2 regions of the Pseudocitrobacter cyperus genome follow, and region 1 is predicted to be linked to the other one. Evidence: predicted binding sites of a transcription regulator. Region 1 holds the regulator's gene; the other holds the start of a gene.
The links. The regulator Fur, encoded in region 1, represses iron uptake genes when iron is present. The targets are predictions, from matches to a motif close to ATAATAATGAGAACNACTATCAA.
Positions count from the first base shown of each region.

Region 2: VSR74_RS03530 (TonB-dependent siderophore receptor) is a predicted target of Fur. The motif match lies at 3,489-3,511, and genes of this name have one in related genera.

Region 1 is NZ_JAYMYY010000001.1:1,368,600-1,378,545, reverse strand. Features, by position in the region: gene glnS (glutamine--tRNA ligase) at 1-34, shown strand, start outside; gene chiP (chitoporin ChiP) at 429-1,832, shown strand; gene VSR74_RS06770 (ChiQ/YbfN family lipoprotein) at 1,884-2,216, shown strand; gene tcuC (tricarballylate/proton symporter TcuC) at 2,280-3,575, opposite strand; gene tcuB (tricarballylate utilization 4Fe-4S protein TcuB) at 3,631-4,770, opposite strand; gene tcuA (FAD-dependent tricarballylate dehydrogenase TcuA) at 4,757-6,160, opposite strand; gene tcuR (tricarballylate utilization LysR family transcriptional regulator TcuR) at 6,258-7,184, opposite strand; gene fur (ferric iron uptake transcriptional regulator) at 7,302-7,754, opposite strand; gene fldA (flavodoxin FldA) at 8,036-8,566, opposite strand; gene ybfE (LexA regulated protein) at 8,717-9,010, opposite strand; gene ybfF (esterase) at 9,140-9,904, opposite strand.
Region 2 is NZ_JAYMYY010000001.1:718,253-728,198, reverse strand. Features, by position in the region: gene VSR74_RS03550 (hypothetical protein) at 1-699, shown strand, start outside; gene rnm (RNase RNM) at 758-1,639, shown strand; gene VSR74_RS03540 (L-threonylcarbamoyladenylate synthase) at 1,636-2,256, shown strand; gene rluB (23S rRNA pseudouridine(2605) synthase RluB) at 2,454-3,338, shown strand; gene VSR74_RS03530 (TonB-dependent siderophore receptor) at 3,551-5,743, shown strand; gene cobO (cob(I)yrinic acid a,c-diamide adenosyltransferase) at 5,787-6,377, opposite strand; gene VSR74_RS03520 (YciK family oxidoreductase) at 6,374-7,135, opposite strand; gene sohB (protease SohB) at 7,388-8,434, shown strand; gene VSR74_RS03510 (YciN family protein) at 8,493-8,744, opposite strand; gene topA (type I DNA topoisomerase) at 9,141-9,946, shown strand, end outside.

The DNA of each region.
Region 1 (9,946 bases):
CCTGCGTGATACCTGGGCGAAAGTGGGGGAGTAATCTTCTGCTTGAGAAAAACGCCGCTCCTGCGGCGTTTTTTTTATCTCTCATATTCGCGATGCGAATTAATCTTTTCCATGCAGACATCGTCCATTTGCATCATCCTCGCCAGACACATCCTCGTAACTCTGAGTATTAACATCTTCCCCCGATGAGATAAGGCATTGCGCCGGTTTATGTTAATAAATCTCATTTGTTACAAGACGCAACGAAATATGTGCGCTTTGTCATAATCCTGGGTTTTGATCGCGAAAAAGGATTGATAATTCGCGTCGCGAAAAATAATCTAACCCTGTAGCAAAAGGTGCTTTTCACCCCGCTACTTTTTTATCAGTTTTTTATTTTTAGCCTCTGCTTTGCAGCGGCATTTTTAAAAGTCAAAGAGGATACACATATGCGTACGTTCAGTGGCAAACGTAGTACGCTGGCGCTGGCTATTGCCGGTGTCACAGCAATGTCGGGTCTGGTGGTCGTTCCCCAGGCGAGTGCAGCAGGCTTTATCGATGATTCCACGTTAACCGGCGGCATCTATTATTGGCAGCGTGAGCGTGACCGTAAAGATGTGACCGATAACGACAAATATAAAACCAACCTTTCTCACTCCACCTGGAACGCGAATCTCGATTTCCAGTCCGGCTATGCCGCTGATATGTTTGGCCTTGATATTGCTGCTTTCACTGCCATTGAAATGGCGGAATCCTCAGAAAGTGGTCACCCAAACGAAATTGCGTTCTCTTCTAAAAATAAAGGCTACTCAGAAGATTACTCCGGCGATAAAAGCGGGGTAAGCCTTTATAAAGCGGCGGCGAAATTTAAATATGGCCCGGTTTGGGCGCGCGGTGGTTATATTCAACCGACCGGTCAAACATTACTTGCGCCGCACTGGAGCTTTATGCCGGGTACTTATCAGGGCGCGGAAGCCGGGGCTAATTTTGACTTCGACGATGCTGGCGCGCTGAGCTTCTCCTACATGTGGACCAATGAATACAAGGCCCCATGGCATATCGAAATGGATAATTTCTACCAGAACGATAAGCGCACGAAAGTCGACTATCTGCACTCCATCGGTATGAAATATGACTTCAAAAATGACCTGGTGCTGGAAGCGGCATTTGGTCAGGCGGAAGGTTATGTCGATCAATACTTCGCCAAAGCGAGCTATAAATTTGATATTGCGGGTAGCCCGCTCTCTACCAGTTACCAGTTCTACGGTACCCGCGACAAAGTCGATGACCGTACTGTAAACGATATTTACGACGGCACGGCCTGGTTGCAGGCGTTGACCTTCGGTTACAAAGTCGGCCAGGTTGACCTGCGTCTGGAAGGGACATGGGTTAAGGCCGAAGGCCAGCAGGGCTACTTCCTGCAACGTATGACACCAACCTACGCCTCTTCAAACGGTCGTCTGGATATCTGGTGGGATAACCGTTCTGACTTTAACGCCAACGGCGAAAAGGCGGTCTTCTTCGGCGCGATGTATGACCTGAAGAACTGGAATCTGCCGGGCTGGGCTGTCGGTGCTTCATATGCTTATGCCTGGGATGCTAAACCTGCAACCTGGCAGATCAACCCGGATGCCTATTACGACAAGAACAACACCATCAAAGAGTCCGCATATAGCCTGGATGTGGCCTACACCGTGCAGGATGGTCGTGCAAAAGGTACGCTGTTTAAACTGCACTTCACTCAGTACGACAACCACTCCGATATCCCAAGCTGGAGCGGTGGTTACGGCAACATCTTCCAGGATGAGCGCGACGTGAAATTTATGGTTATCGCACCGTTCACCATCTTCTGATAAGCGTTCCGGCGGGCTGCGATGCCCGCCGGACCGTATAGGGCTGACAACATGAAAAAAATGATGATGATCACCGCGCTTGTTGCGGGACTGGCGGGCTGTGCGCAGTCTGATGCACCGAAAGAAGATACGCGTCTGAAAGATGCCTACAGCGCCTGTATCAATACTGCGGAAGGTTCGCCGGAAAAAATCGAAGCCTGTCAGCAGGTGTTGAATGTGCTGAAGCAGGACAAAGCGCATCAACAGTTTGCTAACCAGGAAAGTGTGCGGGTAAGTGATTACCAGGCGTGTATTCTGGCGAGAAAAACCGGCAACGATCAGGCTGTGAAAACCGACTGCGGTAAAATTTGGCAGGAAATTCACAGTAATAACAACACGAAGTAAATCCCTTCCATACCGATAAACAGTATCCGGGTAAGCCTGCTGCTTACCCGGGATAATCTCAAATCAGAGCCTGTTCTCCGCGGTTTGATAGCCACGACTCAGCCGAACAAATAGCATTGCCGTCGCGGCCAGCCCGCATAATGCGGCGCACATTAACCACCATCCCGGCGCGCTTTTATCTCCGGTTATCTGCACTAACGCGGTCGAAATTGCGGGCGTCAGACCGCCAAAAATGGCCGTCGCGAGGCTGAATGCCAACGAAAAACCAACGGTGCGTACATAAACCGGCATCACCTCAGTGAGCGCTGCGACCATGGCGCCGTTATACATCCCAAAAAAGAACGAGAACCACAGCAGTACCAGCGTCATGCGGGTGAAGTCTGGCGCCGCCGTTAGCCAGTTCATCACAGGCCAGGTGGTAGCCAGCGCGAGCAGCGTAATGCCCATCAGCACAGCGCGACGGCCGATTCTGTCGGAGATGGCCCCGCCGATGGGCAGCCAGATGAAGTTCGAGATCCCCACCAGCATCGTGACAATCAGGCTGTCCCGTGCGCTGAGATGTAAAACGGTTCTGCCGTAGGTGGGGGTATAGACGGTAATGAAATAAAAGGTTGTCGTAGTCATCGCCACCAGCAGCGTCCCGGCGGTGATGATCCGCCAGTTTTTCACGATGGTGGTTAAAATCTCCCGGGTATCGGGGCGGTGCTTACGCTGTAAAAAGACCTCCGTTTCCTGGAGCGAACGTCGCAGGACAAAAATCAGTGGGATAATCATACAGCCAATAAAAAAGGGAATGCGCCAGCCCCATTCGGAAATCTGATCGTGTCCGAGCGTTGCATTCAGTCCATAGCCGATCAGCGCGGCAAAAACGATGGCGACCTGCTGGCTGGCTGATTGCCAACTGGTATAGAAGCCTTTATTGCCAGGCGTGGCAATTTCAGACAGATAGACCGACACACCGCCCAATTCAACCCCCGCAGAGAAGCCCTGGAGCAGTCGACCGAGCAAAACCAGAATGGGGGCTAATACGCCAATAGTCTGATAACCGGGAACCAGGGCAATCAGCAGAGTGCCGCAGCCCATAATCGCCAGCGTGACCATCAGCCCTTTACGACGACCAATCCTGTCAATGTAGGCGCCAAGAACAATGGCGCCGATAGGACGCATCAGGAAACCAGAACCAAACACAGCAAACGTCAACATTAGCGCGGCGAACTCACTCTCCGCCGGGAAAAATGTTCTGGCGATATAGGTGGCGTAAAAACCGAACAGAAAAAAGTCGAACTGTTCGAGGAAATTACCACTGGTTACTCTGAGTATTGCGCCGAACGTTCCGGCGCGCGATGTTGGTTGAGTCATTGGGTTTGCTCTCCATTGTCTTCATTTTGTTGTTATAGAGGTAAGAGTGTATGGGTTAGTCGCCTGCGACCCCCGTCTGTTTTCCGCGTCGCTTCTCAATTGCCCACTTGAGTAGGGATGCGCAACGATAAAATCCGTGGGCGAACTTTCCATAGGGAATGGTCAAAAAAAGCGCCATGACTACCCCCAGGTGGATGGCGAGCAGAATGCCCATCCACGATGAGTCCCTGCCGGCTAACAGGCCTAACCCCGTCAGGCTGGTGAGTAACAGCAGTAAAATAAAACCGCGATCCATCGGCTTTTGCCGTGGATCGCCGTGCAGAGGCGAGCGACGCAGGTTCAGCCACAGTAACCCCGCCGGGCCGACGACCAGACCCACACCGCCCAGGGTGCCGAGCATGACCGGTACGCTGAAGAAGGGGTAGGGGGCTTCCCAGCCAGCAAGATAGTGATAGCCTGTCGCCACGAGGGTGGCAGCGAAACAGAGCATAAAGCCGTAGAAGGTGAAGTGATGAAAACGGCGACGCAGCAGGGTAAAGGCATCGTCCGCTTCATTACAGCCCTTTCCATGGCCGCCATCGAGATATTTCAGCGTGAGGGCGTTGCGTGAGGCTTCGGAGATATCCGCAGATTGTGGAAGGCCGGGAGAAATTTCACGCCAGAAGCGAACGACCCCGGTCATTAGCAATCCGATTGCCACAATAAACACGGAGCCAAACATCCAGGCCAGCAGGTTGTGGGGGAAGATCTGATAAAAATCACCCGCCAGCGGAGGATGGAGCAGCGACCCTTTCAGCCCCATAGCGAGGAGTAAAAAGAAGATCAGGCCGAAAACCAGCGCCAGGGTCACGGTGATGCCCACCCGGCGATAGAGTGCGGCGAAAGCGGCTGGCTGGGCGTAGTGCTGATAGGTCTCCAGCCGGACTTCGGCCATGGCTTTAGGCACATTGATAGCAAACTCATGCGGTGGCGCATACTGGCAGGCATGCAGACAGGCGCCGCAGTTATGGCACAGGTTCGCCAGGTAGTTGATATCCGCTTTATTGAACTCAAGCCGCTGGGTCATCGCCGGGAACACAGCACAAAAGCCTTCGCAGTAGCGGCAGGCATTACAGACCTGCATTACGCGCTCAACTTCCGCCTCTGGCTCGGTGATAATTTGAGCCTCGATAATTAATTTTTCAAGCTGCTTCATGACGCGCCTCCTGTTTTGCTGCCAGTGCGGCCTCTTTTCCGGCGATGCGTCCGAAAGTCGTACCAATCGACATACCGACGCCCGCGGTATACCCCTTGCCCAGCACGTTGCCTGCCATCATCTCTCCGGCGACAAACAGGTTTCGGCTTGGCTTTCCGGCAAAATGCACGGCGGCGTGAGCGTTTACTTTCAATCCCAGGTAGGTAAAGGTGATCCCCGGGCGCAGGGCATAACCATAATAGGGAGGGGTATCGATTGGGCGCGCCCAATGCGTTTTCGGTGGGGTAAGATTAGCCGTCGCGCAGTTATCCAGCGTGGTGTGATCGAACTGCCCTGGCTGACAGGCCTGATTATATTGCGTGATGGTATGGGTCAAACGTTCAGCATCAAGGCCTAACTGACGCGCAAGCTCATCCAGCGTGTTTGCCCGCGCGCCAGGGAATACTGGCGGCATGAAGTGACCGATGGCTTTACTGTCGATAATCGAATAGCCGATTTGCCCCGGTTGCTGGGCGACCAGCCGTCCCCAGATGGCATAGCGTTTGGGCCAGAAATCTTCCCCTTCATCATAAAAGCGTTCTGCATCACGGTTGACTACCAGCCCTAAAGAGACGCAGTCCACACGGGTACAAATGCCGCCATCATAGAGAGGCGCTCTGGCGTCAATCGCCACACAGTGGGACTGGGAAGGATCACCAATAATATCCGCACCCGCGTCAATCATAAATTTGAGCAGTACGCCCTGATTAAAGCGGGTACCGCGAATGAGAAAATTATCGGCAGGCCATTCTCCACGCGCATTCTGGCCCCAGGCCTCCTTCAGCCACTCCCGGTTGGACTCGAATCCCCCGGCGGCGAGTACGCAGGTTTTGGCCGTAATGCGCTCCTCTCCTGCCAGTGCAGCGACAAATTCGCCATTTTGCAGCTCCAGCGCCTGAACCGGGGTGTTATAGCGAATTTGCACGCCCAGTTTCTCCGCGCTGCGATAATAAGCATTCATCAGCGCTTTACCGCCGCCCATAAAAAAGGCGTTAGTCCGCGCGACATGCAGTGCGCCCGAAAGTGGGGGCTGGAAGTTAACGCCATGCTGGCGCATCCAGTCCCGGCAGTGCGATGAGGTGCGGATCACTAAACGTGCCAACGACTCGTTAGTGTTTCCTTCGGTAACACGCCACAGATCCTGCCAGAACTCCTCTTCGGGGTAGCTCTCCACCAGCACATCCTGTGGGGCGTCATGCATACAGCGCAAATTGCGGGTATGCTGGGAATTACCGCCGCGCCATTCACGAGGCGCGGCCTCAAGCAGCAGCACAGAAGCGCCGGCCTCGCGAGCGGTCAGTGCGGCACACAATGCCGCATTGCCTCCGCCGATCACCAGAACATCAACCATTGTCGACTCCATTACTATTTAACTAATTGTTAAATTTGTAATTGAAATGTATATGCTTGATGCGCGTTGCCGCTATGGCCTCTTGCTAAAGAGGCCTTTAGTTAACGTAAAGGGTTGCGCCTGGCCACGCGCCGGCTTGCGTGAGCTCTCGCATTACTTTGCTGAGTATTACGCGGGTTGCGAGACCAGCCGGAGAGAGTTCATCATCAGAGAGGCTGACCAGAAAGTTGGGGCGACTAAGGACTGGATTTTGGACATCGATCACTCTGAGTGCTTCGTGGTCGAGGTGGGATATCGCCGCCCCAGGCTGTAATGTGGCGCCAAGGCCGCTGCGTACCGCCTGCATCAGCAAGGCCAGGCCATCTATTTCGGTGACGACTTCCGGGGTCAGTCCGTGCTCCTGGGCAATGGCTTCAAGCCTGCCACGCAGGCCATGCCCCTGGCTTGGCATAATCAGCGGAATGTTTGCCAGTTGGGCAGGCGAGATACCGTCAGAGGAAATATCAGCCAGAAGGGCATGGGTGCCAATCAGGAAAAGTCTTTCTTCAAGAATCGGTCTTGCGCTCCAGCGCACAATTTTATCCTTCTGAAAAACAATCGCTAAATCAATCTGACGGGTGTTGATCATGCGTTCGAGGTTTCCGGAGAGACTTTCCACAACATGCAAACGAACGTCAGGGTAGCTTTCGCGCATCGCGTTGATAAAAGGCATGCCAAGCACGGAGGCGGTACTGGGCGCCATGCCTACGCTGATATGTCCGGAAAGACGCGCTTCGCGTGCGGCGAGCACCGCGTCATCGGCATGACGAAGCGCCAGTTGCGCCTGCGAGTAAAAAGCCAGCCCGGCGCTGGTGGGGGTGACGCCTCTGGAGGTGCGTTGCAACAGGCGTATGGAGAGGTCGTTTTCCAGTCGCGTCATCTGCTGGCTGAGCGCCGAGACGCCAATATTCAGATCGAGCGCCGCGCTGCCCATGCTTCCGGTCTCCACGATGCGGACGAAATATCGTAACTGTCGAAGTTCCATTTCCCTCTCCGGTACCTTAGTGTTTACATTAAAGTAACATTACGCCGAAGTGTGGAGGGTAAGCAACAGGCAATAAAAAAGCCAACCTGTTGGTTGGCTTTAGTAAAACAGTGACGACTATTTTTCTACCGCGTCGTGGGCGTGTTCATCTTCGCGGCAGTCACCCTCTGCACAGTGACCATACAGGTACAGGCTGTGGTTCGTTAAGCGAATGCCGTGTTTTGACGCGATTTCACGCTGGCGGGCTTCAATGGAATCATCGCTAAATTCAATCACTTTGCCGCAGTCGAGGCAGATCAGGTGATCGTGGTGATGCTGTTGGGTAAGTTCGAAAACGGACTTACCCCCTTCAAAGTTATGGCGCGTTACGATGCCCGCGTCATCAAACTGGTTAAGTACGCGATAGACGGTCGCCAGACCAATCTCTTCACCCATGTCGATCAGGCGTTTATATAAGTCTTCCGCGCTGACATGGTGATTGTCTGGTTCCTGAAGCACTTCCAGGATCTTTAACCGGGGAAGTGTGACTTTCAGGCCAGCCTTCTTTAATGCGGTATTGTTGTCAGTCATGCGGAATCTGTCCTGTTGCTAAACGATTGACTTCCCAACAGGGAAGTATCATAGAGAGTGCACCGGGTATAATGCGTCTCATTATAGAATGACCCTTTCTAAATGAAAACAGCAAGCCCTGGGCGAGTAAAGATTTCAAAAACGAGGCTTAACTAGCAAACCCGCTAAATTCTGCAGGTATTGTACAGATATGCGTTCAAAAGTTAAAAATTTGTAGCTATTATTTTGATTGCTTCTACCTATTAATGCGGCGTAATTTAACAATCACGCCGCATTAATGCTTAAGCGTTTTTGATCTCTTCCAGATGCAGCTCTTCAGAAACCTGTTTCACCCATTTTTCAACGCGTTCAGCGGTCAGTTCCGGCTGACGGTCTTCATCGATGGCCAGACCGACGAAATGGTCGTCATCGGCCAGTCCTTTGGAGGCTTCAAAGTGGTAGCCCGCAGTCGGCCAGTGACCAACGATGGTCGCGCCGCGCGGTTCGATGATGTCGCGGATAGTCCCCAGCGCATCACAGAAATATTCCGCATAATCTTCCTGGTCGCCGCAGCCGAACAGGGCAACCAGTTTGCCGTTGAAATCGACTTCTTCCAGCGTTGGGAAGAAATCATCCCAGTCACACTGCGCTTCGCCGTAGTACCAGGTCGGAATGCCCAGCAGCAAAATGTCGAATGCAGCCAGGTCTTCTTTGCTGCTCTTGGCAATGTCATGCACGTCGGCAACGTCTTTACCAAGCTGTTTCTGAATCATTTTTGCAATATTTTCGGTATTGCCGGTGTCACTACCAAAGAAGATGCCAACGATTGCCATGAGTTAAATAACCTCTTGAAACTTAATGATATGGTGGTGGCGTATTGCCCACAGATAAGGGCAATCATAGCAGAACAGAGAAAGGTGCGGAATCAGCAATCGTACCGGACTGCACTCTCTGCTACATGAAAGTGGGGTTTTGCGAAATTTTCAGACCTTTTCCTGCTCGTGAAGCAGGGCTAACTGGCTCATCAGAATCTCTTCGATAAGCTCACTGCGACTCATATCACGCGCTGCCGCCAGCTCGTTCAGAGCGTCAACGGCATCATTGTTCAGTTTCAGCTCGACGCGCTTCAGGCCGCGAACTTTATCGCGTTTTAATTGATTACGCTTATTGATGCGCAACTGCTCGTCACGCGAAAGCGGATTGGTTTTGGGTCTTCCCGGCCGACGCTCATTTGCGAACAAATCTAATGTCGTGCGGTCCGTTTGTTCTTTTGCCATGATTCAGAGTGACTTCGGGGAAACAAGCTACCGGGAAACGCCCGGTGCAGACAGCGCGCAATCATACATCAGTGCAACCGACACGCCAACGACCACGGCCATAATGGCGCGCGGTCGTTGAGTTTTTAATCAGTCTGCTAAATATCGGCGAATAGCGCGCAGCACCGCATCAGGTTTTTCTGCATGTACCCAGTGGCCTGCGCCAGCGATGACATGCGCACGAGCCTGCGGGAACTGCGAAAGCAGAGCATCGCGATAATCTTCAGTAACATACGGGGAATTACCGCCAGGAATAAACAGCGCCGGATGATCCCACGCCGGAATGGGTTCCCAGCCGACGATATGCGGGTACTGATCCCACAGCACCGGAACGTTAAAGCGCCACGCGCCGTCGACAAACGATTTCAGCAGGAACTGAATCACGCCTTCTTCCGCCAGATGCTCGCGCATCAGCGCTGCCGCCTGCTGACGGGTGGCGACGCCCGCCTGGGTAACGGCATTGATGGCGGCGAAAATCTCATCATGACGACGAACGTGATAATCCACGGGGGCGATATCGATAGCCACCAACCGCGCAATGCGCTCCGGAGCCAGCGCAGTAAGCGCCATCACCGCTTTGCCACCCATCGAATGCCCAATTACCGTTGCTTTTTCAATATGATGGGCATCAAGCGTGTCCAGCAGATCCTGCGCCATCGCCGGATAGTTCATCTCGTCAGAACGCGGCGAAAGGCCATGGTTACGCATATCCACTTGCAGGATGTCGTGGTCGGCCACCAGGTCGCGCGCCAGCACGCCGAGGTTATCCAGGCTGCCAAACAGGCCATGAACGAGAAGGATGGGGGAATTATTGTGCTGGTTTTGTGCAGATTGCGTTCGGGTATTCAATTTCATAGCAAAGTTCTTTTTTTCGCTCTGTCGGGTTAGGGTATTATG
Region 2 (9,946 bases), 650 kb from region 1:
CAGAGCGAGGAGGCGGATGACGGCTACCGTTCAATCTCCACACTTACCCGTACTTTTAGCGAGGCCGAAAAATCCCATCCCTATCAGGTTGATTTTCCACTCGATAATTTTGGCAAATGCGCCTGGCAATTGCAGTCGATCAACTGGCGATTTATCTGGTACTTTGCACCGCCCAGAATGGTGATTGTGGACTCTCCGTTTAATATCGAACCCTGCACCAGCGATGGGCAAATAAATCTACAGCCGTGCAGGCGAAATAACGCGTTACGCCCCGTCATTTACACACTTCGTCATGAATCGGATGCAGGCTCCTGGGATGGACTCATCTCCATTGACTCGTCCGGCGCGCTTGCGTTCAAATCTGTCGAAAACGCGCGTTGGCAATCCCGGCAGCCCGGAACTTTATCCGTGGATGTAAATAAAAAAGTGGCGGTGAATTTGACGCTGGCGCTAAAACCGGACTACGTCGTTCGCCTTCGCGAAAATGTTGATGGCCGGGAGAGTACCGTGATTTATCCCGATGGCACGACCTGGTTTTATGCCACTTCCCTGAAAGCGTCGCCGCCCGCAGGGGCACATACAGGCGAGCAGATGACGTTGTATAGCCCCTGGCGAAAAGAATCATGCCTGAACACTCTTCAACAATCCGCGAAAGGCGGGCAAAAAGACCCGATGCGGGAAAATGATTATTGCCGTTAATGCTTCCTGTGGTGTAATTGCCCGCTGAATTGAGCCATTACGTTGTACGGGAGCCGTTTTGAGCGACACAACCTATGCAGTGATTTACGATCTTCACAGCCACACCACCGCCTCCGATGGTCGACTGACGCCGGAAGAACTGGTGCATCGCGCAGGAGAAATGCGCGTAGGCACGCTGGCGATCACCGATCACGACACTGTCGATGGCATCCCTCCGGCGCAGGCGGAAATTGCCCGCGCCGGGCTGGCGCTGAACCTGATTACCGGTGTGGAGATTTCCACGCTGTGGGAAAACCATGAAATTCATATTGTCGGCCTGAATATTGATATCCACCATCCGGCCTTAACCGCCTTCCTGAACCAGCAAAAAGTACGGCGAAACACTCGTGCGGCGCTTATCGCCGAGCGTCTGGAAAAAGCGCATATTCCCGGCGCGCTGGAAGGCGCGCAGCGGCTGGCAGACGGCGGTGCGGTAACGCGTGGCCATTTTGCCCGTTTTCTGGTGGAACAGGGCAAAGCGAAGACGATTGGTGATGTGTTTAAAAAATACCTCGCACGTGGGAAAACGGGATACGTGCCGCCACAGTGGTGTACAATAAAGGAAGCTATTGATGTCATTCATCATTCAGGCGGCGTGGCGGTAATGGCTCATCCGGCCCGTTACAACCTTTCCGCCAAGTGGCTGAAAAGATTGCTGGCCCACTTTAGTGAACAGGGTGGCGATGCGATGGAAGTCGCGCAGTGTCAGCAGGCGCCGCATGAGCGCGCTCAGCTTGCCACTTATGCCCGGGAATACGCTTTGCTGGCCTCGCAGGGTTCGGATTTTCACCAGCCCTGCCCATGGATAGAACTGGGCCGCAAACTGTGGCTACCCGCTGGGGTAGAGGGCATCTGGCAACGCTTCGAGACGCCACAGAATTCTACTGAGAGGGAAGTATGAGTCAGTTTTTTTATATCCATCCGGATAACCCACAGGCGCGTCTGATTAACCAGGCGGTCGATATCGTGCGTAAAGGTGGGGTGATCGTTTATCCGACCGATTCCGGCTACGCGCTGGGTTGCAAAATTGAAGATAAAGGCGCGATGGAGCGTATCTGCCGTATTCGTCATCTGCCTGACGGCCATAACTTTACGTTGATGTGCCGCGACCTGTCGGAACTGTCGACCTATTCCTACGTCGATAACGTGGCGTTTCGCCTGATGAAAAACAACACGCCGGGCAACTACACCTTTATTCTTAAAGGAACGAAAGAAGTGCCGCGCCGTCTGTTGCAGGAAAAACGTAAAACTATCGGTATGCGTGTGCCGTCTAATCCAATTGCTCAGGCACTGCTTGAGGCACTAGGCGAGCCAATGCTTTCGACCTCTCTGATGCTGCCGGGCAGCGAGTTTACCGAGTCCGACCCGGAAGAGATTAAAGATCGTCTGGAGAAAGTGGTCGATTTGATTATTCATGGCGGTTATCTGGGGCAGCAACCGACGACGGTCATTGATTTAACTGACGACACGCCAGTGGTGCTGCGTGAAGGCGTGGGCGATGTGAAACCGTTCCTGTAATCGCGAATAAACCAGATGAATCTTTTCATCAGAAATTCATGTAAGATACGCGGCCACGAATTTTGTTATGGCGCACGCGGTGCGTCATTTAACGTGTAAAAGATACCTTTCAATGAGTTAGGGTTCGATTGAACTCAACGCATTGTTTTTGAAAGTATACCCAGACGCCTGTGAAGGCGACACCGGAAGGAAGCTCTATGAGCGATAAAAGCGAAAAACTGCAAAAAGTGCTGGCTCGCGCTGGCCACGGCTCCCGTCGTGAAATCGAAGCGATCATTGAAGCGGGGCGCGTGAGCGTCGACGGCAAAATCGCCAAGCTGGGCGATCGCGTTGAAGTGATCCCTGGCCTCAAAATCCGTATTGATGGCCATCTGATTTCGGTTAAAGAATCTGTAGAACAAATTTGTCGCGTTCTGGCTTACTACAAGCCGGAAGGTGAACTCTGTACGCGTAACGACCCTGAAGGTCGTCCAACCGTATTCGACCGCCTGCCAAAACTGCGCGGCGCGCGCTGGATTGCCGTCGGCCGTCTGGACGTCAACACCTGCGGGCTGCTGCTGTTCACCACCGATGGTGAACTGGCGAACCGCCTGATGCACCCAAGCCGTGAAGTTGAACGTGAATACGCCGTGCGCGTGTTCGGCCAGATTGATGACAGCAAAGTGCGCGAGCTTTCTCGTGGCGTACAGCTTGAAGATGGCCCGGCGGCGTTCAAAACCATCAAATTTACCGGTGGGGAAGGCATCAACCAGTGGTACAACGTGACCCTGACGGAAGGCCGTAACCGCGAAGTACGTCGTCTTTGGGAAGCGGTTGGCGTGCAGGTTAGCCGTTTGATCCGCGTTCGCTACGGCGATATTCCGCTGCCAAAAGGCCTGCCGCGCGGTGGCTATACCGAACTCGATCTGGCGCAGACCAACTACCTGCGTGAGCTGGTCGAACTGCCGCCTGAAACGGCATCAAAAGTGGCCGTTGAGAAGGACAGGCGTCGCATGAAGGCGAATCAGATTCGTCGTGCGGTGAAACGCCATAGCCAGGTGAGCAACCCGCGTCGTGGCGGGGGAAGCCGCAGCAACGGCTAATCACTCTCCTGATTATTAAACCGGGCAAACAGCAATGTTTGCCCGGTTTTTTATTTGTGCCTGACATCCCGCCTTCACAAAATCTATCGATTTGATTGTTTTATGTTCAAAAAAGGAGATGTGAAGGAGATTCCATGAATCATATGTGAAATGCGAATAATTATCATTAGTATGCGCACTTGCTTTTATGATTCATGACAGGGAATGATGAAATGTATATTTCTGTAACGGCACGAAAAAAACCAATTGCTCTCTTTTTAGCCAGCCTGCTGAGCACCACCGCGTGGGCCGCCAATGAGGAGCCGACAGAACCGCTTGCCGATAATGAAACCATGATTGTTACCGCTGAGCAGGAGCTGAAACAGCAGCCCGGGGTCTCCACCATCACCGCTGAAGATATTGAAAAAAGCCCGCCGGTGAATGACCTTTCCGATATTATCCGCAAAATGCCCGGCGTCAATCTGACGGGGAACAGCGCCAGCGGTAGCCGGGGAAATAACCGTCAGATCGATATTCGTGGTATGGGGCCGGAAAACACCCTGATTATGGTCGATGGCGTACCGGTGACATCGCGCAACTCTGTGCGTTATAGCTGGCGAGGGGAGCGCGATACGCGCGGTGATACCAACTGGGTACCGGCTGAAATGGTTGAACGTATTGAGGTGATTCGTGGCCCGGCGGCGGCGCGCTATGGTTCAGGTGCGGCGGGCGGGGTGGTAAATATCATCACTAAACGTCCGACTAACGACTGGCACGGTTCGCTCTCTCTGTTCACCAATCAGCCGGAAGATAGCAATGAAGGTGCGACCAAACGCGCTAACTTCAACCTCAGCGGCCCGCTGGCCGGTGATGCGCTGACTATGCGTCTGTACGGCAACCTGAACAAAACTGACGCTGATGCCTATGACATCAATACCGCCCAGAATGGTTCCGCCGCGGCCGGCCGTGAAGGGGTGCGTAATAAAGATATTAACGCCGTCGTTTCCTGGAAAATCACCCCGTTACAGATTGTTGATTTCAGTTATGGCTACAGTCGCCAGGGGAATATCTATGCGGGCGATACCCAGTACAGTAACAGCAACGTCAGCCCGGGAGGATTGATTCAGTCGCTGTATGGTGACGAGACCAACCGTATGTACCGCCAGAACTACGGCATCACCTGGAACGGTATCTGGGACTGGGGGACATCAAAATTTAACTTAAACTACGAAAAGACTAACAACACGCGACTGGATGAAGGTTCCACCGGTAAAGTGGAAGGGATGATCAACAGTGATGATTATTCAACCAGCCGTCTCGAAAGCTATCGTGCCGGTGGCGAAGTGAACTTCCCGCTCCAGTTGCTGGTGGATCAAACCGTCACGCTGGGCGCGGAGTGGAACCGTGATGAACTGAACGATCCTGCCTCGATGACGGCGACAGATAGCACGGGCGTAACGGTGGGTAATGTATCCGGCAGCGCCAGCGATCGCAGCAGCAAAAACAGCGCAACCATCAGTTCCCTCTATTTTGAAGATAACATTGCCGCGACGGACAGCACCCAGGTTCTGCCCGGTTTGCGTTTTGACTATCACGATACATTCGGCGCTAACTGGAGCCCGAGCCTGAATATTTCTCAGGGACTGGGCGATATGTTCACCCTCAAAGCGGGTATTGCGCGAGCCTTTAAAGCGCCAAATCTGTACCAGTCTACGGAAGGCTATTTACTTTCTACGCGTGGTAATGGTTGCCCGGTGAGCGTGAGTTCTGGTAGTTGCTTCCTGTTGGGTAATGAAGATCTGGATCCGGAAATCAGCGTGAATAAAGAGGTCGGGATCGAGTTTCATGATAACGGTTATGCGGCAGGCGTGACCTGGTTCCGCAACGACTATAAAAACAAAATCGTGGCCGGTGATGATGTGGTCGGTTACGCTTCAAATGGCGCCAATATTCTGCGCTGGGAAAATGGTGGTAAAGCGGTGGTGGAAGGGCTGGAAGGCAACCTGACCATTCCGGTTGTGCGCGATGTGCTGGAGTGGCGCACTAACGCGACCTACATGTTCCGTTCTGAGAGTAAGAAAACCGGTAACCCGCTGTCAGTGATCCCGGAGTTCACTATCAACTCACAGCTTGACTGGCAGGTGACGGATAAACTGGATACGACGCTGAGCTGGACGCAGTATGGTCGCCAGAAACCGCGACAGAATGCGGAGATCCGTAACGAAGCTGGTGAGATGTCAAACCGCGAGATCAGCCCATACGCAATATTTGGTCTGAACGTTAATTACGATATCACCAAAAATCTGCGCGCTAATGCCGGGATCAACAACCTGTTTGATAAACGTGTATATCGCGAAAATGACGGGGCTTCCACCTATAACGAACCGGGCCGCGCATACTACGCGGGCGTTACGGTGTCGTTCTAACTGAGATTGCCGGAAAGGTGAAACCTTCCCGGCGCTTTATTCTTCAGTAGTCGATGCCAATCTGGGCTTTAATACCAGCATCGAATGCATGTTTTACCGGGCGCAATTCACTCACTGTATCAGCCATCTCGGTTATCTCGCGGTGACAGCCGCGTCCGGTGATGATCACCGACTGGTGCGCAGGGCGGTTTTGTAATGCGTTCAGCACTTCCTCCAGCGGCAGATAGTCATATGCCACCATATAGGTCAGTTCATCGAGCAGCACGAGATCGACAGTTGCATCGGCCAGCATCCGTTTCGCATGTTGCCAGACGGCCAGGCAGGCGGCGGTATCGCTCTCACGATCCTGAGTGTTCCAGGTAAAGCCGGTCGCCATCACCTGAAACTCAACGCCATGCGGCTCCAGAAGATTACGCTCGCCGTTGGGCCATGTGCCTTTAATAAACTGCACCACGGCGACTTTTTTCCCGTGACCGACTGCGCGGGTAGCGGTGCCAAATGCTGCCGTGGTCTTACCTTTGCCGTTACCGGTAAAGACCATCACAATGCCGCGTTCCTCCTGAGCGGCAGCGACTCGGGCGTCGACTTTATCTTTTACGCGCTGCTGGCGCTCGCGGTAACGCTCATCACTCATTGTGCAATCCCCGGTTTACGGCCTGGTTGGGCATCGAAGGTCATTCCCGTTTTACGACGGCTATCGTCTCCCATCAGCCACAGATAAAGTGGCATGATATCGGCGGGCGTTTTCAGTTTTAACGGATCTTCCGTCGGGAAGGCACTGGCGCGCATACCGGTGCGTGTGCCTCCTGGATTAATGCAGTTCACGCGCAGATGGCGGCTTTGATACTCCTCGGCCAGTACCTGCATCATCCCCTCCGTCGCGAATTTTGACACCGAGTAGGCGCCCCAGTTAGCGCGCCCCTGACGACCGACGCTGGATGATGTGAATACCAGCGAACCTGCTTCTGATTGCAGCAGTAATGGCAATAGCGCCTGGGTCAGCATAAAGGTGCCGTTGACGTTAACCTGCATAACCTGTTGCCAGATGTCCGGCTTCTGTTCTGACATTGGTACCACCTCGCCAAGCAGCCCGGCGTTATGCAGTACACCGTCGAGGCGCGGGTAGTGCATGCTGATTTGCTGTGCGACCTGCTGGCACTCTTCTGGCGTGCAGGTGAGCAAATCCAGGGTAAACCAGCGCACGGGCAGGCCGCCCTGGTTTTCAATCTCTTGCGCCACGGCGCGTAACTTTTCTTCATTGCGGCCCAGTAAAACCACGCTTGCGCTGTAGCGGGCATAGGTGATCGCCGCTTCGCGACCAATGCCGTCGCTGGCACCCGTCACCAGGATGATACGGTTTTGCAACAAATCGGGTTTAGGTTGGTAATGCACGAGGACTCCTTTGTGGCTTTTCGGCGCCACAATCTGTGTTCTTTTCATGGCTTTTGGGCTTTATGCCCTAATCGCGCCACTATTTCAATCAGCCAGGAGGAGAGACAACGAGAAATTAACAATTTGCAATGATTTCATCGGTCAATCCCAGTTTTGGAAAGCCTCTCGCAGGCGTTAAATGTGGGTGAGACGTACAGGAATCGGTGTTGTACACTGGTCTGCAGATTCAGTGATTTTGTACAAGGTGGAAGTGTGGAAATTCTTTTTCAATATGGCTTATTTTTGGCGAAGATCGTAACGGTTGTCGTCGCAATCGTCGTAATCGCAGTTGTTATTGTCAATTTGTCACAGCGTAAGCGGCAGCGTGGAGAGCTGCGGATCACGAATTTAAGTGAACAACATAAAGAGATGCAAGAGGATTTAGCCGTGGCGCTACTCGATGGGCCGCAGCAAAAACTCTGGCATAAAGAACAGAAGAAAAAAGCAAAACTGGAGGCGAAAGCCGCCAAAACGAAAGCAAAGCAGGGGAAAAACGGGGCTGCAACGAAACCTCGCGCCTGGGTGATTGATTTTAAAGGCAGTATGGATGCGCACGAAGTCGCTTCCCTGCGTGAAGAAGTGACCGCGGTTCTTACGGTCGCGAGCCCGCAGGATGAAGTGGTGGTGCGTCTGGAAAGCCCTGGCGGTGTGGTACACGGTTATGGTCTGGCATCGTCGCAGTTGCAGCGTATTCGCGATAAGCAGATACCATTGACCGTTGCGGTCGATAAAGTGGCGGCCAGCGGCGGCTATATGATGGCCTGCGTGGCGAATAAAATCGTCGCCGCGCCATTTGCTATCCTCGGCTCGATTGGCGTTGTGGCGCAAATTCCTAACCTTCATCGTTTCCTGAAAAATAAAGATATCGATATCGAGCTCCACACGGCGGGTCAGTACAAACGTACCCTGACGCTGCTGGGTGAAAACACCGATGAAGGGCGGCAGAAATTCCGCGAAGATCTTAACGAAACCCATCATCTGTTTAAGAATTTCGTTAAACAAATGCGGCCTTCTCTGGATATTGACGCGGTAGCGACAGGGGAGCACTGGTACGGCGTGCAGGCGCAGGAAAAGGGGCTGGTTGATGAAGTGGGCACCAGCGATGAATTACTGCTGAATCTGATGAAAGATCGCGAAGTGATGAGCGTGAGCTATAAACAACGCAAGAAGATGATGGATCGTTTTACCGGTAGTGCGGCAGAAAGCGCCGATCGTTTGTTGTTGCGCTGGTGGCAGCGCGGGCAAAAACCGCTGATGTAAGGTCAGGACAGCCCGGTAGGCTCACTGCCGGGCTGTGAGACACCTGATTCAACGTGTACTAGTCGACCAGGTGATATTTCTCAGAAAGCTGATGGGCAAGGTATTTAAACATGTTGAATACCGCCGTGCTTTTCGGTGTGGGCAGGCCCTGTTCATCCAGAAAATACTCGCCGCTGAATATCAACACGCCATTGCGCTGTTCTACGCCCGTGGCTTCGATGCCAGCTAAGGTATCTTCATGTTCACGGATGAGTCGGTTTGCTTCAATAAGCAGAGTTTGACGATCGATGGGTTGGGTATTACCTGACATTTTTTACTCCTCGAAAAACTTTCCCTAGTTTACGCCCGCCAGGCGCCGGGGGCAAATACTCCCTTTAAAGTTCAGGGCTATAGTTAAAGCCCTGTTCCTGGCGTGTTTAACGAATGCGTGCTAATAAAGTTGCGTAACGAATTTTATCAGGTACAGTGTGACGCTTTCGGCAATCTGGCAACAGATTTGCTTGACATTCGACCGAAAATTCTTCGTGCTATAGCACCTGGCGGTAAAACGTCAGTGAACTCAACCGCCTGGCTTGCAGGATGTGAAGCGGGTGGCTAAAGGGTTGATATCCATTGAGACCGCCGCAACATACAAGGCTTGTCGCCAGTGGACAGGTGACTCAATGTGCGATGTATTCTGGAAGAATCAAATTAGGTAAAGGTGAATATGGGTAAAGCTCTCGTTATCGTTGAGTCCCCGGCAAAAGCCAAAACGATCAATAAGTATCTGGGTAATGACTACGTGGTTAAGTCCAGCGTCGGTCATATCCGCGATTTGCCGACAAGTGGCTCAGCCGCCAAAAAGAGCGCTGACTCTACCTCCACCAAAACGGCCAAAAAGCCTAAAAAGGATGAACGTGGCGCGCTGGTTAATCGCATGGGTGTTGACCCATGGCATGACTGGAAAGCGCACTACGAAGTGCTCCCGGGTAAAGAAAAGGTAGTTTCAGAACTCAAACAACTGGCGGAAAAAGCCGACCACATCTATCTCGCAACCGACCTTGACCGCGAAGGGGAGGCCATTGCATGGCACCTGCGGGAAGTGATTGGTGGTGATGATTCGCGCTATAGCCGCGTGGTGTTTAACGAAATTACAAAAAATGCGATTCGTCAGGCGTTCGATAAGCCGGGCGAACTGAATATCGACCGTGTCAACGCACAGCAGGCGCGCCGCTTTATGGATCGCGTTGTGGGTTATATGGTGTCGCCGCTGCTGTGGAAAAAAATCGCCCGTGGTTTATCCGCAGGGCGCGTGCAGTCCGTTGCTGTGCGTCTGGTGGTAGAGCGCGAGCGCGAAATCAAAGCCTTCGTTCCGGAAGAGTTCTGGGACGTGGTTGCCAGTACCACTACCCCTGCGGGCGATGCATTACCGCTGGAAGTCACCCATCAGGGCGATAAAGCTTTCCGCCCTGTTAGCCGCGATGAAACGATGGCTGCCGTTAGCCTGCTTGAAAAAGCGAGCTACAGCGTACT